2 regions of the Desulfotomaculum sp. OF05-3 genome follow, and region 2 is predicted to be linked to the other one. Evidence: predicted binding sites of a transcription regulator. Region 2 holds the regulator's gene; the other holds the start of a gene.
The links. Region 2 encodes Rex, which represses fermentation and respiration genes when NADH is low (regulators of the CRP and FNR family bind a similar motif). Its sites were predicted from a motif close to ATTGTTAANNNNTTAACAAT; they were not measured.

Region 1 (7,184 bases), on a different contig from region 2:
GGCGCATATTCGCCAACACCAAGGTGCGCCCCGGCGCCGACCTTTACGTCCTCGGCCACGATCGCTTTTTCTATCACCGCGCCTTCACCGATCACGCTGTCCTGCATGATGATGGAGTCTTTGACTACAGCGCCTTTCTCGATCGTTACGCCGGATCCGATCACAGAGTTCGTTACCTCTCCGTAGATCTCGGAACCTTCGCCGATGATACACTTTGTGATCTTCGCGTCCGCGGAAATATACTGCGGCGGGATCCGGTCGCTCTTTGTATAGATCTTCCAGTATTCCTCATACAGGTTGAATTCCGGAATAATGTCGATGAGCTCCATATTTGCTTCCCAGTAGGAGCCGAGAGTTCCGACATCTTTCCAGTAACCATTGTACTCATATGCAAAGATCCGTTTGCCCTGCTCGAAGCAATACGGGATCACATGTTTTCCGAAATCACAGCCCGGCTCCTCGGAAAGCTTGATGAGCGCTTCCTTCAGTGCCTTCCAGCTGAAGATATAGATACCCATGGAAGCGAGGTTGCTTCTCGGGTTCGCCGGTTTTTCCTCAAATTCCGTGATCTTATTGTTGTCATCCGTGATCAGGATTCCGAAACGGCTTGCTTCCTCGATCGGCACCGGCATAGCGGCAATCGTGACATCCGCATTATTCGCTTTGTGATATTCCAGCATGACCTCATAATCCATTTTGTAGATGTGGTCGCCGGAAAGGATCAGAACGTATTCCGGATTGTAGGACTCCATGTACTCCAGATTCTGGTAAATTGCGTTCGCGGTTCCTGTATACCAGTCGCTGCCTTTACTTCTCTCGTAAGGGGGCAGGATCGTAACGCCGCCGACGTTGCGGTCTAAGTCCCACGGAATACCGATTCCAATGTGCGCGTTTAAACGTAAGGGCTGGTACTGGGTCAATACTCCCACAGTATCAACACCAGAGTTGATGCAGTTGCTGAGCGGGAAATCAATAATTCTGTACTTTCCGCCGAAGGAGACGGCCGGTTTTGCCACTTTCTGTGTTAATACACCGAGGCGGCTTCCCTGTCCTCCTGCCAACAGCATCGCTATCATCTCTTTTTTTACCATGATATCACCTCTTGCTGCTCTTTTTGTCCCATACATTAGTTTCTTAGATGGTGACTCTATTATAACATACTTTTTAGAAGATGTGAACAAACTTTTCATCCTTTCAATCCCAATTTTGTGTATATTCTGACATTTTTTTCTTTTTGTATGATACGCAATACAATACCTATGTTCCTGATTGGTTACATAAGTACCAAAAATGCTGATTCGAAATTGTATAAACCTATTAATAGTTACTGTTCACGCCTTGCGCAAACAGTAACTGATTTTGCCGATGCTTCGCATTCCGAATCGGCAAAATCCACTGCCACCACTGTATTGTACGGAATTTTCAGTTCAGAAAATTCCTACCCCTGTACAGCAACTATTAATATGTAGGATTAAAGGAAAAGAGTAATGACGTATCACAGAATTTATGTTAATATAGTAGATACACTACCTGTGCGGGGGATTTCACAGGCAGAGAATACAATTATGGGGGGATAAGCCATGGAGAAAAAAAAGGGCTTCCAGATGCCGCACACTTACATCATCATTTTTGGTGTCATTCTGTTCGCGGCTCTGCTCACCGTATTTATCCCGTTGGGTAAATACGACACAAAAGAAATCACGTATATGCAGAACGGCGTGGAAAAAACAAGAACCGTTCTGGATCCGGAAAGCTTCCAGTATATTCTGGATGAAAACGGAAACAAAGTGACCAAAGCAGCTCCGCTCTTCGGAACCGAGGACTTTGGCGGTCAGGGAATTTTAAACTATGTATTCGAGGGTATGACCGTCGGCGATAAGAATGGTACCGCTGTCGGAATCATCGCCTTCATTCTGGTCGTAGGCGGTGCCTTCGGTATCGTTCTCCGGACAGGCGCGATAGAAAGCGGCATTATGCGGGTCATCGCTTTGACAAATGGACGCGAGATCCTTCTGATCCCGATCCTCGTAGTCCTGTTCTCCCTCGGAGGCGCAGTCTTCGGCATGGGTGAGGAGGCAATTCCGTTCGTTATGATCCTCGTACCGATGTTTATCGCAATGGGATATGACGCAGTTGTCGGAATTATGTGCTCCTACGTATCTACACAGATCGGCTTCGGTTCTTCCTGGCAGAATCCGTTCGGACTGGCTGTTGCCCAGGGTGTTGCCGGTATTCCGGTCATGTCCGGTGCATGGTTCCGTATCCCGTTATGGATCTTCTTCACAGGACTTACGATCGTCTTCACGATGCGCTACGCGGTAAAGATCAAGAAAGATCCGAAGCTCTCCGTTGCATATGAGTCTGATGAGGAATACAGAAAAGAATTCGCAAAGAACGGCAAAGAGATGCCGCCGTTCACTCTCGGCCACAAGCTTGTTCTCCTCACGGTCGCTGCCTGCATGGTATGGACGATCTGGGGTGTTATAAGCGAGGGCTACTATATCCCGGAGATCGCTTCCCAGTTCTTCGTGATGGGTCTCGTTTCCGGTATCATCGGCGTTGTATTCAAGCTGAATGACATGAAAGTAAATGATATCGCAAAATCCTTCGACCACGGTGCTGCCGATCTTTTAGGCGCTGCAATGTGTGTCGGAATGGCGCAGGGTATCATCATCATCCTTGGTGGCACAAGTGCAACCGACGGTACAGTCTTAAATACGATCCTTCACAGCATCAGCGACGGAATGCAGAATTTCCCGCCGGTGATCTCCGCATGGTTTATGTATATCTTCCAGTCCGTGTTCAACTTCTTCGTTGTATCCGGTTCCGGACAGGCTGCCCTTACCATGCCGATCATGGCTCCTCTCGCCGATCTTGTCGGTGTCGAGAGACAGGTTGCTGTTGTTGCGTACCAGCTTGGTGACGCCTTCACAAACTTCATCGTTCCAACCTCCGGCTGCCTCTTAGGCGCGCTGGCTGCGGCAAAGCTCGACTGGGGCAAATGGGCAAAGTTCCAGATCAAATTCCAGGCTGTCCTGTTTACATTCGGATCCATCGCTGTGATCCTTGCCGTTTTGATCGGTCTCTCATAAAAACCGGTCTGCCTTTGGGCTCAGCCATCTGAAGTTCATTCATGCATAACACAAACTCCGTATCATCCGCGTGACTCGATCGCGGATAATACGGGGTTTTTTTGAACGCTTCCCGATGATATCTGAAGAGGGAGCTAACCGGAGCAAAAAGACTTTCTCCCTTGGGAAAAATATGATAGAATTTACTGAATACAATAGCACCGGTCGCGATACCGTAGAAAGGAGCTTTTAATGATCGAATCCAGCACGCCTGCCATGAAGGGGGAAAAAACAAAATACCGTCTCGCCGCAGCCATGAAGGAATGCATGAAGACAACTCCGGTCGATGCGATCACTGTCCGCCAGATCACAGAGCGCTGCGGCGTCACCCGCCAGACCTTTTACCGGAATTTTCTTGATAAATATGACCTGATCAACTGGTATTTCGACAAGCTCCTCGCCCGCTCCTTTGAACATATGGGACGCGGGACCATGGTCCTTGACAGCCTGGAGAAAAAATTTACATATATTCAGGAGGAAAAGGCGTTTTTTGCCGCCGCATTCCGCTATGACAGGCAGAATTCCCTGCGGGAGCATGATTTTAAGCTGATCCTCGCCTTTTATGAAAATCTGATCCGGGAAAAAAGCGGCAGACCGGCCAGCCCTGAGATCCATTTTCTTCTGGAAATGTACTGTCAGGGCTCGATCACCATGACCGTAAAGTGGGTTCTCGGTGGCATGGACCTAACCCCGTCCCAGTTTGCCGGGCTTCTCGTCCGCGCGATGCCGGCAGCATTGCGGGATCTGTTTCTTGAGCTTCATCTGCTGTCCTGATCTATTGTTATTTTGCACAATTTTCTATGTCTTTCTTTTGCAATATGTCGATTTTCCTTAAAGTGTTACACTTGACCTTTTCTGTAACTTTCTTTTTGCCCTTCAAGTTTGTTAATATAATAACAAAAGCACAGAAAGCTTTTGAGAGCAAGTATTCATGGAAGGAGTTTTTTATCATGGCAAATCGTATTATGTTAAATCAGACATCTTATCACGGAGCAGGCGCGATTCAGGAGATCGCGAACGAGGCGAAAGCCCACGGCTTTAAAAAGGCGTTCGTATGTTCCGACCCGGATCTCGTAAAATTCAAGGTTACCGCCAAAGTAACCGACATTCTGACCGCAAACGGTCTTGACTACGAGCTCTACTCCGATATTAAAGCAAACCCGACGATCCAGAATGTCCAGCACGGTGTTGAAGCATTTAAGGCATCCGGCGCTGACTACCTGATCGCCATCGGCGGCGGCTCCTCCATGGATACCTCCAAAGCGATCGGCATCATCATCGCAAACCCGGAATTTGAGGATGTAAGAAGTCTTGAGGGTGTTGCACCGACGAAAAAACCGTGTGTTCCGATCATCGCCGTTCCGACAACAGCCGGTACTGCTGCCGAGGTTACGATCAACTATGTTATCACCGATATCGAAAGAAAGCGTAAATTTGTATGCGTTGACCCGCATGACATGCCGATCATTGCTGTTGTTGACCCGGATATGATGTCCTCCATGCCAAAGGGACTTACCGCTTCCACCGGTATGGATGCCCTGACCCATGCCATCGAAGGCTACACAACAAAAGCTGCCTGGGAAATGACCGATATGTTCCATCTGAAAGCCATCGAGATCATCTCAAAATCCCTGCGCGGTGCTGTGGCAAACACAAAGGAAGGCCGCGAGGGAATGGCTCTCGGTCAGTACATTGCCGGTATGGGCTTCTCCAACGTTGGTCTTGGCATCGCCCACTCCATGGCACACACACTCGGTGCTGTCTATGATACCCCGCACGGTGTTGCCTGCGCAATGATGCTTCCGATCGTTATGGAATATAATCAGGAATGCACCGGCGAAAAATATCGTGAGATCGCGCGTGCAATGGGCGTTGCAAATGTTGATTCCATGTCTCAGGACGAATACCGGAAGGCTGCTGTTGACGCTGTCAAGAAGCTTTCCGCGGATGTCGGAATTCCATCTGTCCTTGAGGCGATCAAAGAGGAAGACCTTCCGTTCCTTGCAGAGTCCGCACATGCAGATGCCTGCGCGCCGGGCAACCCGAAGGATGCCAGCGTAGAGGACCTGAAAGACCTGTTCCGCAAGATCATGGCATAAAAGTGCCTTCTCGCATTTATGAAAAGAGCTCCGGCAAATTGGCCGGAGCTCTTTTTATCTGTCGCTTTTTATCGCATGCACTTCTCACCCATTAGTGCATAATGTCATAAACCACACCGCAGAAGATCTTCACCGCATTCGGAAGAACCTGCTCGTCGATATCGAAGATACGGCTGTGACCCGGGCCGGCTTCGTGGGTGAGGACGCGCATGAAGGTCGCCTGTCCGCCCTGTTCCTGGACGCGGTTCATCATATAGGAGACATCCTCGCTGCCGCCGTTTTTGCTGCTCATTTCCTTCGCAACCGGCAGATGGAGATCTTCCTCGCAGACTCTCTTCACCCGCTCCATCAGCGCCTCACTGCTCGCCAGGGAGTTTGCCGCGCCCATAAGCTTCATCTCACAGGTGCATCCGTGCATTTTTGCCGCGCTCTCGATAATGTTCACTGCGTAATTTTTCATGTACTCGTTGATCTCGGTGGTCTCACCGCGGACCTCGATCTCCATCTTCGCCTCGTCCGCGATAACATTCCGTCCGCTTCCGGCGACAACGGTTCCCACATTTACTCTGGACACGCCGCCGGAGTGACGCGGGATCGCATAAAGGTTTAAGATCGCCGTTCCGACTGCCAGCATGACATTCCGTCCAACCTCCGGTGATCCGCCCGCATGGGCAGATTTTCCGTGGAAGATCACATCATATTTTGTCGTTGCGAGAGAGCCATAGCTTCCCGGAATTACCACTGCCGGATCATCCTCTTTCTTATTTGTCACATGAGAGCCGATCAGGTAATCCACACCGTCAAGGTGTCCGTTATCAACGATGGATTTCGCGCCGCGGACGCCCTCTTCCGCCGGCTGGAAGATCAGCTTTACTGTTCCGTGAAGCTGGTCCTTTATAGACATCAGAACTTTCGCCACACCGAGACCGATGGTGGCATGTCCGTCATGTCCGCAGGCATGCATGAAGCCTTCATTTACGGAGTTAAATCCCTCCTTCGCCGGTCTGTGGCTCGGATCATGTTCCTCGAATACGCCGAGGGCATCGATATCAAACCGCATGGCAACCGTCGGGCCCTCGCCGCAGCGCAGGATTCCGATCACGCCGGTCATTCCTCCCTTTGTGTACTTAACAAACTCCGGATCCGCTCCCTGAGCAATGGCACGCTCATACTGTTCCTCTAACTTTTCCTCAGACGGAACGCCCATTCTGGAATCCTTTTTGCAGACCTGATCTCCGACAAGCACTTCATATCCGAGCTCTGTCAGTTTCCGAGCAATAATGGACGACGTCCTCATCTCGAACCAGCCCGGCTCCGCGTACTTATGAAAGTCACGTCTCTGCGCTGTAAGGTCACCCGCCATCTCATCGCTCATAGTCTTGATCCGATCATAAATATTCATTCGTTTGCCCTCCCGTATGCTATTTTATTATTATTATAGTCGATATTCCGGAATTTTTCTATAAAAATATATTTTTCTATCCCTATTTTACTTACAAATCTTGATGGACTCTGTAATTTCTGCCCGGGAGGCCTTTAAAAAACTCCCGAAAACCCCCGTGTTATGCCCATTTCACCTTGAATCCCCATAAAAAATACGCTATACTAATACCAGATTGCACATTTATCTAAGAAGAGAGATATAAGGAGAAGGAAAAATCATGCAGTTGACAACAGTGAAAGAGCTCTTTAAAGAGCGTGACAAATATTTAAACCAGGAGATCCAGGTCGGCGGTTGGATCCGCAGCATCCGTGATTCCAAGGCATTCGGCTTTATCGTATTAAACGATGGTACAAGCTTCGATACCTTACAGATCGTTTACCATGATACAATGGCAAACTTCGCTGAAGTTTCCAAGTTAAACGTCGGCGCTTCCATTATCGTAAAAGGTACTCTCGTTGCAACACCGGAGGCAAAGCAGCCGTTTGAGATCCAGGCAACAGAAGTTACCGT
Region 2 (7,184 bases):
TTTTCCTATCAGGCATGGGATCTCGTAATGGAATCCGCCGGAAATCTCTGCAAGCTCCTCCATAGTGATCTCCTGATTCCCGTCTCTGCCCACAAGAGTCACAGAATCTCCCTCTTTGGCCTCCGGGATCCCCGTAAGGTCCACCATAAACTGGTCCATACAGATCCGTCCTAAGATCTTTGCCCGTTTTCCATGGATCAGCACTTCTCCTTTTCCGGAGAGATTTCTCGGATAGCCATCCCCGTAACCTGCAGAGACCGTAGCGATCCGCATCGTCTTCTCCGCCTTAAAGGTTCCGCCGTAGCTGACCTCCGTTCCCGGTCCGATCTCCTTGATGTAAGTGATAAAGCTCTTTAACGCCATCGCCGGTTTCAGAGAAATGATATCCTGTTTTACCTCATCCGACGGGTACAGGCCGTAGATCGTGATTCCCGCACGGACCGCGTCCATGTTAAAATCCGGGAGCTCCACGATTCCTGCGCTGTTGGAACAGTGGCAGACCGGTACTTCCACTCCCGCTGCCTTCACAGCATCACAGAACGCATGGAACCGTCTGTACTGCTCCCCTGCTTTCGTCTTATCTGCCTCATCCGCCCGGGCGAAATGGGTGAACGTACCGGCGATCCTGAGAGCCGGAAGCTCTGCGATCTCCTTTACGGTCTCCACGGATCCCTCATCCGGGAAAAGTCCGATACGGCTCATTCCCGTATCCACCGCGATATGGATCTTCGCGGTCTTTCCCTCTGCCACAGCGGCATCTGATAATTCTTTTGCTCTCTGGTATTCAAACATAGGCAGACTGATGTCGTTTTCAAGACATTCCTGATAGCGGCCGGCTGAAACCGGACCAAGACACAGGATCTCTTTTTCGATTCCATGTCTCCTGAGCTTAAGCCCCTCATCCACCGTTGCCACCGCGTACCCACAGACAAAACGGTCGATGGTCCTCGCCACCGGAACTGCCCCATGTCCGTATGCATCCGTCTTTACCACGCCGTACATCTTCGTTCCCGGACGAAGATGCTCCTTCATGGCCTTCATATTTTCTTCAATACGCCCGAGATCCACCTCTGCGTAGATTCTGTCAAATTCCATCTCTGTATACCTCCGGAAGGCAATCTGCGATCTCCCCTGCTAACACTCCGTGGACTCCAAAATGTTGCTCAGCGGCCTCGCCGGCGAGACCGTGTACATAAACTCCAAGGGCCGCCGCGTCACTCTCCTCCAGTCCCAGCGCTACGAGCCCGGCGATCACGCCCGTAAGCACATCACCGGAACCGCCTTTGGCCATAGCCGGAGTCCCGCTTCCGTTCACGAACGTCTTTCCGTCTCTTCCGGCGATCACCGTCGCCGCGTCCTTTAAGACGCATACTACGCCGTACTGATCCGCGAACTCCCTGGAGGTGCGGACCGGATTCTCCTTCATTTCTTCTATCTGAATTCCTGTGAGCCGCGACATCTCCTTCATATGCGGCGTCACGATAATATTCTCCGTAAAATAACCTGTAAGTTCCCGGTATTCCGCCGCAAGATTCAGGGCATCCGCGTCAAGAATGATCGGAACATAGGCGTCCTTCAGGACATTTTCCACCATGCATCTGGCATAGTCCTCCATCCCGATCCCGGGGCCCAGAACGATCACATCGGCCCATTCCGTCTCCCTCGCGATCTTTCGCGCAAAGTTTTCCGGATCTTTCTCGGCCTCCTTCGTGTCGTAGGTGGCTAAAATGGCCTCCGGAAGCTTTTCCTGTACGATCAGCCGGTTCTCCTCCGGGGTAAAGACCTTTACAAGTCCGGCTCCCATCCGGTATGCCGCTCTGGCGGAAAGCAGGGAAGCCCCCGCCATATTCTTCGCTCCTGCCATCACAAGGATCTTTCCGTATGTTCCCTTGTTGGAATCAGCCATGCGGGCCGGGATCCTCAAAAGATCTTCCCGATCCAGCATCTGGACATGCTTTTCCCGTTCTGTGCTGCTCTCCGGCACAAAGCCCACATCTTTCACGAAAAGATGTCCGCAGAGCTCCCGCCCCGGAAACAGCACCTGTCCAAGCTTCTTTTCTCCGAACGTGACCGTCACATCCGCGCGGACTGCATCTCCCATCACGCTTCCGTTATCGGAGCTGATGCCCGACGGGATATCGACAGCAATGACTTTCATGTCTTCCTGTCCATTGATCCACCGGATCAGCTTCCGGTATGCGCCCTCCACATTTCTCGAAAGGCCGATCCCGAAGATTGCGTCCAGGATCACGCCCCGGCAGCTTCTTTTTCTCTCCCCGGCCTTTCTAAACGGCTGCACCGGGATCTTCTTTTCCACCGGGTCCGGCAGATCTTCCGCCGTCATCACCGGAATTCCCAGCCGTTTTACGACATTTAGCTGGGCTTCCAGCTCCTCGCTTCCTTTTCCGTCCCGCTGCGGGAAAACGATCTTCACATCGTACCCCTTTAAAAACAGCATTCTGGCGGCGGCAACTCCATCCGCCCCGTTATTTCCAAAGCCGCAGACGGACCAGACGGTCCCTGCCCGTTCTTTCTCCAGTATCTCCTCTGCTTTTTCTGCAACTGCCATCGCTGCCCGTTCCATCAGGACTAAGGATGGAATCCCATACCCTTTGATGGACCTTGCATCGAACTCTTTCATTTCTTTTCCGCTGAGAACTGCTTTCATCCGGCCTCCCCCTCTCCGACGGCAAACGCCATCGCATGGTCCTTCGTGTCTGAGATCGACACTTCGATCTTTGTGATCCCGAGATCTTCTGCTGTTTTTGCGGCTCCCTCATGAAGCTCCACATAGGGCTTTCCAAGAGGGTCTCTTAAGACCTCCACATGAATCGGCATAAACTCCCGGAATCCCGTTCCAAACACCTTCGCCACTGCTTCTTTAACGGCAAAAGTGCCGGCAAGGACCCGGGGATCTCCCTTTGCCTGCCGGCGCTCACGCTCGGTATAAATACGCGACAAAAAAGCCTCTTTATCACAGGCTTTTTTTACGCGCTCAATTTCGATCAAATCACAGCCAACTCCAATCAACATGTCTCATTGGTTCCCGTCTGTTCTGCTTTTTCCTTTGCTTTCCGCTCCCGCTCATCCTGCATGCTGCAGACACGATAGGAAAGTCGCATCAGGCTCTCGGAGAGGTGGACATTCTCAACGACCACATCATCCGGAACATTTAGGTCGGTATGGGCAAAGTTCCAGATCGCCTTGATTCCGGCCTTTACCAGGCGCTCTGCGATCTCCGGAGCCTTGGACTTCGGGATCGTGAGGGCTGCGATCTGCACCTCGTTATCGATAATAAACTGTTCAAGGTCATCGATCCCGCGGATTTCCACACCACGGACCACGAGACCGATCAGCCGCGGATTGGTATCGAACATTCCCTTGATCATAAATCCGCGCTTCTCAAAATTTGTGTAATTGGCGATGGCCTGTCCAAGGTTTCCGGCTCCGATGATAATGAGGTTGTGCTGTCTGTCGATTCCTAAAATCCTTGCGATCTCCGTGTAGAGATACTTAACATTATATCCGTATCCCTGCTGGCCGAAGCCGCCGAAATTGTTAAGATCCTGACGGATCTGGGACGCCGTCACCTTCATTCTGGCGCTCAGCTCATTGGAAGAAATCCTTTCGATCCCCTCCTCCATCAGCTCACCCAGATATCTGTAATAGCGCGGAAGTCTGGAAATAACCGCCTTTGAAATCTGTCTTTCGTCTGTCATTTTCTGGTTTCACCTTCTCAAAACTTTCATATAACGATGGAATCTATTATACTCATATCTATATTATTTGTCAAATCCTTGTCAAAGAATTTAGGCGAATTGGGGCTGGAACTGCCCTAGCCCATAAAAAAGAAAATGTCCCGCCCATGATCTCCCCGACCGGACGGAACATTTTTCTTTTGAGTATATCTATATCTGTTCAACAGGTTTGCTGCTGTTCACACCCTGCGCAGGCAGCAACGGACCTGAGACTCAGCGGATATTAATGATTGCTGCTTATTCAGCCAGCTCCTCCCACTTTTCATACAAAGTCTCAAGTTTCCCTGCGATCTCCTCTTTTTCTTTATTTAACTCCATGAGCTTCGCCACATCGGAGAAAACACTCTCGTCGCAGAGAAGTCCGTCGATCTCACCGTCTCTCGTCTCGAGTCTGTGGATCTCGTCCTCGACCTTTTTCAAGTCATTCTGACGTTTTCTCTGGCGGGCCTGCTCTTCCTTCTGGGCTTTCCAGTCAAGCTTTCCGCCTGCGTCCGCGCTGCTCTCCGCCGCTTTTCCGGAAGTTTCAGCCGCCGCTCCCGTCTTTGATGCGCCGAATCCGACGATTCCGCCGGTAGGCTCCACATTCTCGGTCCCGAAATGGGCGTTCATCATGGCCTCATGTTTTTCCAGATAATAATCGTAGTTACCGATATAATTCATCATCCGCTTTCCGGTGAGATCCAGGATCCTCGTTGCGGTCTTGTTGATAAAATAACGGTCATGGGAGACGTAGAGCACCGTACCGCCGTAATGGCTTAAGGCATTCTCCAGAATCTCCTTCGAAGTGATATCCAGGTGGTTCGTCGGCTCATCGAGGATCAGGAAGTTTGCCTCGGAGAGCATGAGCTTCGCAAGGGAAACACGGCCTCTCTCGCCGCCGCTTAAGTCCCCGATCCGCTTAAACACATCGTCCCCGGTAAAGAGGAATGCCGCTAACGTACTTCTGATCTGGGTGTTGGACATTCCCGGGTAGGCATCGGAGATCTCCTCAAACAAAGTCTTTTCCATGTGGAGCACCTGATGATCCTGATCATAATATCCGATGTGGACTCTGGAACCAAGAATGATCTCACCGTCATCCGGCTCCACAAGACCGTTGATGATCTTTAAGATCGTGGTCTTTCCCGTTCCGTTGTCACCGATAATAGCAACCCGTTCCCCGCGCTTTACATCGAAATTCAGGTCTGTAAATAATGTCTGGGAACCAAAGGACTTCGCCAGACCGTTTACTGTCAGCACATCGTTTCCGCTTAAGATATTCGGCTCCAGGCGGATATCCATGGCGTCATTGACCTCCGTCGGCTTCTCAAGGACTTCGATCTTATCTAACATCTTTTCCCGGCTCTCCGCTCTCTTAATGGACTTTTCCCGGTTGAAGGATTTTAACTTTTCGATGACCGCTTCCTGGTGCTTGATCTCCTGCTGCTGGTTTAAGTACGCCTTCATCTGGATCGCGCGCATCTGCGCCCGCTTCTCGCTGTAGGCCGTATAATTCCCGGAGTAGACCACAGCATGTCCATTGTCCAGCTCGATGACCTTCGATACGATCTTATCAAGAAAATACCGGTCATGGGCAACGATGAGAACGGCACCGCGGTAGTTTAAGAGATAAGTCTCCAGCCATGCGATGGATGACATGTCCAGATGGTTCGTCGGCTCATCGAGAAGAATGATATCCGGGTTTGTGAGAAGAAGCTTGCCCAGAGAAACTCGTGTCTTTTGTCCGCCGGAAAGCGTGGAGATCTGCTTGGAGAACTCCTCCTCCGTAAAACCAAGTCCCTTTAAGACGCCCACGATCTCACTCTTCCAGGCATAGCCGTTGATGAGCTCAAACTCGTGGCTTAAACGGCTGTACTGATTCATCATGGTCTCCAGCTCTTCCCCGGATGCCGTCTTCATGGAATTTTCCAGATCCCTCAGACGATTTTCCATGGCGATGACGGACTTTTTCGCATCCAGCATCTCCTCATAGATAGTCCGGTGGCTCAAAAGATCCTGGTTCTGCGCCAGGTAGCCCAGCGTCTTCCCGCTTCCAAGCACCACCTCACCGGAATCCGGTGCCAGCTCGCCGACAATGATCTTTAAGAGCGTCGATTTTCCCGCTCCGTTGATGCCGACGATGGCAGCTTTTTCATGATCCTCAATATGAAAGGAAGCGTTCTTGATAATATCGTCGCTTCCGAATGATTTGCAGATATTGCTGCAGGATAATATCATAAAATCCTCCTGTTTCTATCACTGTAACAGCCTCACAGCCGCATACTTTTTGTACACCGCAGTTATTTTTACAACTGCTCTTTTATCTTTCAACCGCAAATACAGACTCTGTATTTGCCGGCATTTACTTTTTTATTTAAGCCCAGGGAAAATACGGCCACACCGACGTTTATGATCGTTCCAAGTCCAAACATTTTGTCCTTACAACCAACCGCTTTTTCAGTCCGGCTGCCTGCCTCTTTTATCTTGTCAGTGTCATGTCACATCAAATCCGCCTGATATAACACCATATCGTATTCATATAAAACGACATACGCAGTTAAGTATAACACATATCTCCCATCAGCGCAACGAACACAAAATCAAAAATCCGCTGCCGTTTTCCATGACATTCCGTTCATGTTGAACCAGGCAGCGGACATCTTTATTCATTTTATGCTTCTTTCTCCACCTGATCTTCCCATCTGCTTTTCTTATAGTAAAAGTAGGAGATAACCGCGCACACGATCCACCCAACCGGGTAGCCGAGACCTACGGTGTACTCGTTGAAGGCGATCTTTGTCACAAAGAACAGATAGATCTGCCTGCAGACAACGAAGCTGAAGAGCATAATGCACATCGGGCCCTTCGCGTCACCGGAGCCTCTTAAGGAACCAGCCAGGATCTGGTTGAAGGAGCTGCAGAAGCGGAACGGCACGGTCATCAGGATAAACAGAGTTCCGTAATGCAGAACCGACGGATCCCTGTTAAAAAGGGATACCAGGGATCGCGCGGAGAGCGCCATGACGATGGAGATGCAGCTCAGCGCGCCGACACCCATGAACACCGCCTGTCGGACGCCTTTTCTGGCACGCTTTACATTCTTCGCGCCGAGGTTCTGTCCCACGAAGGTGGTTGCCGCCTGGCCCATGCTCTGGGCCGGCAGGATCGCGAACTGGTCGATCTTCGAGTGGCAGCTCCAGCCCGCCATGATCACCGAGGAACCAAGACCGTTGACGTATGCCTGTACCAGAGCATTGGAAAACGCTGTGAGTCCCTGCTGGACACCGGCCGGAAGTCCGATCCGGAAGATCTCACCGAGACAGGTCTTATTGATATGTAAATCTCTTAAGACAAGTTTATGGGCTCCATCTGTTCTTGTGAGTGTCATGCAGGCCAGGAACGCGGAAACTGTCTCCGCCATCACTGTGGCGATCGCTACACCGCTGA

Region 1: the regulator Rex is predicted to act here: its motif matches at 4,013-4,032, upstream of fucO (lactaldehyde reductase).

The regions. Positions count from the first base shown of each region.
Region 1 covers NZ_QWGO01000002.1:63,142-70,325, reverse strand. Annotated here, with positions in the region: gene DXA87_RS01885 (glucose-1-phosphate adenylyltransferase) at 1-1,091, opposite strand, end outside; gene yfcC (putative basic amino acid antiporter YfcC) at 1,581-3,092, shown strand; gene DXA87_RS01875 (TetR/AcrR family transcriptional regulator C-terminal domain-containing protein) at 3,324-3,905, shown strand; gene fucO (lactaldehyde reductase) at 4,082-5,230, shown strand; gene DXA87_RS01865 (amidohydrolase) at 5,322-6,632, opposite strand; gene asnS (asparagine--tRNA ligase) at 6,892-7,184, shown strand, end outside.
Region 2 covers NZ_QWGO01000001.1:102,659-109,842, forward strand. Annotated here, with positions in the region: gene alr (alanine racemase) at 1-1,095, opposite strand, end outside; gene DXA87_RS00435 (NAD(P)H-hydrate dehydratase) at 1,085-2,668, opposite strand; gene acpS (holo-ACP synthase) at 2,665-3,033, opposite strand; gene DXA87_RS00445 (redox-sensing transcriptional repressor Rex) at 3,027-3,719, opposite strand; gene DXA87_RS00450 (ABC-F family ATP-binding cassette domain-containing protein) at 3,996-5,975, opposite strand; gene DXA87_RS00455 (MATE family efflux transporter) at 6,409-7,184, opposite strand, start outside.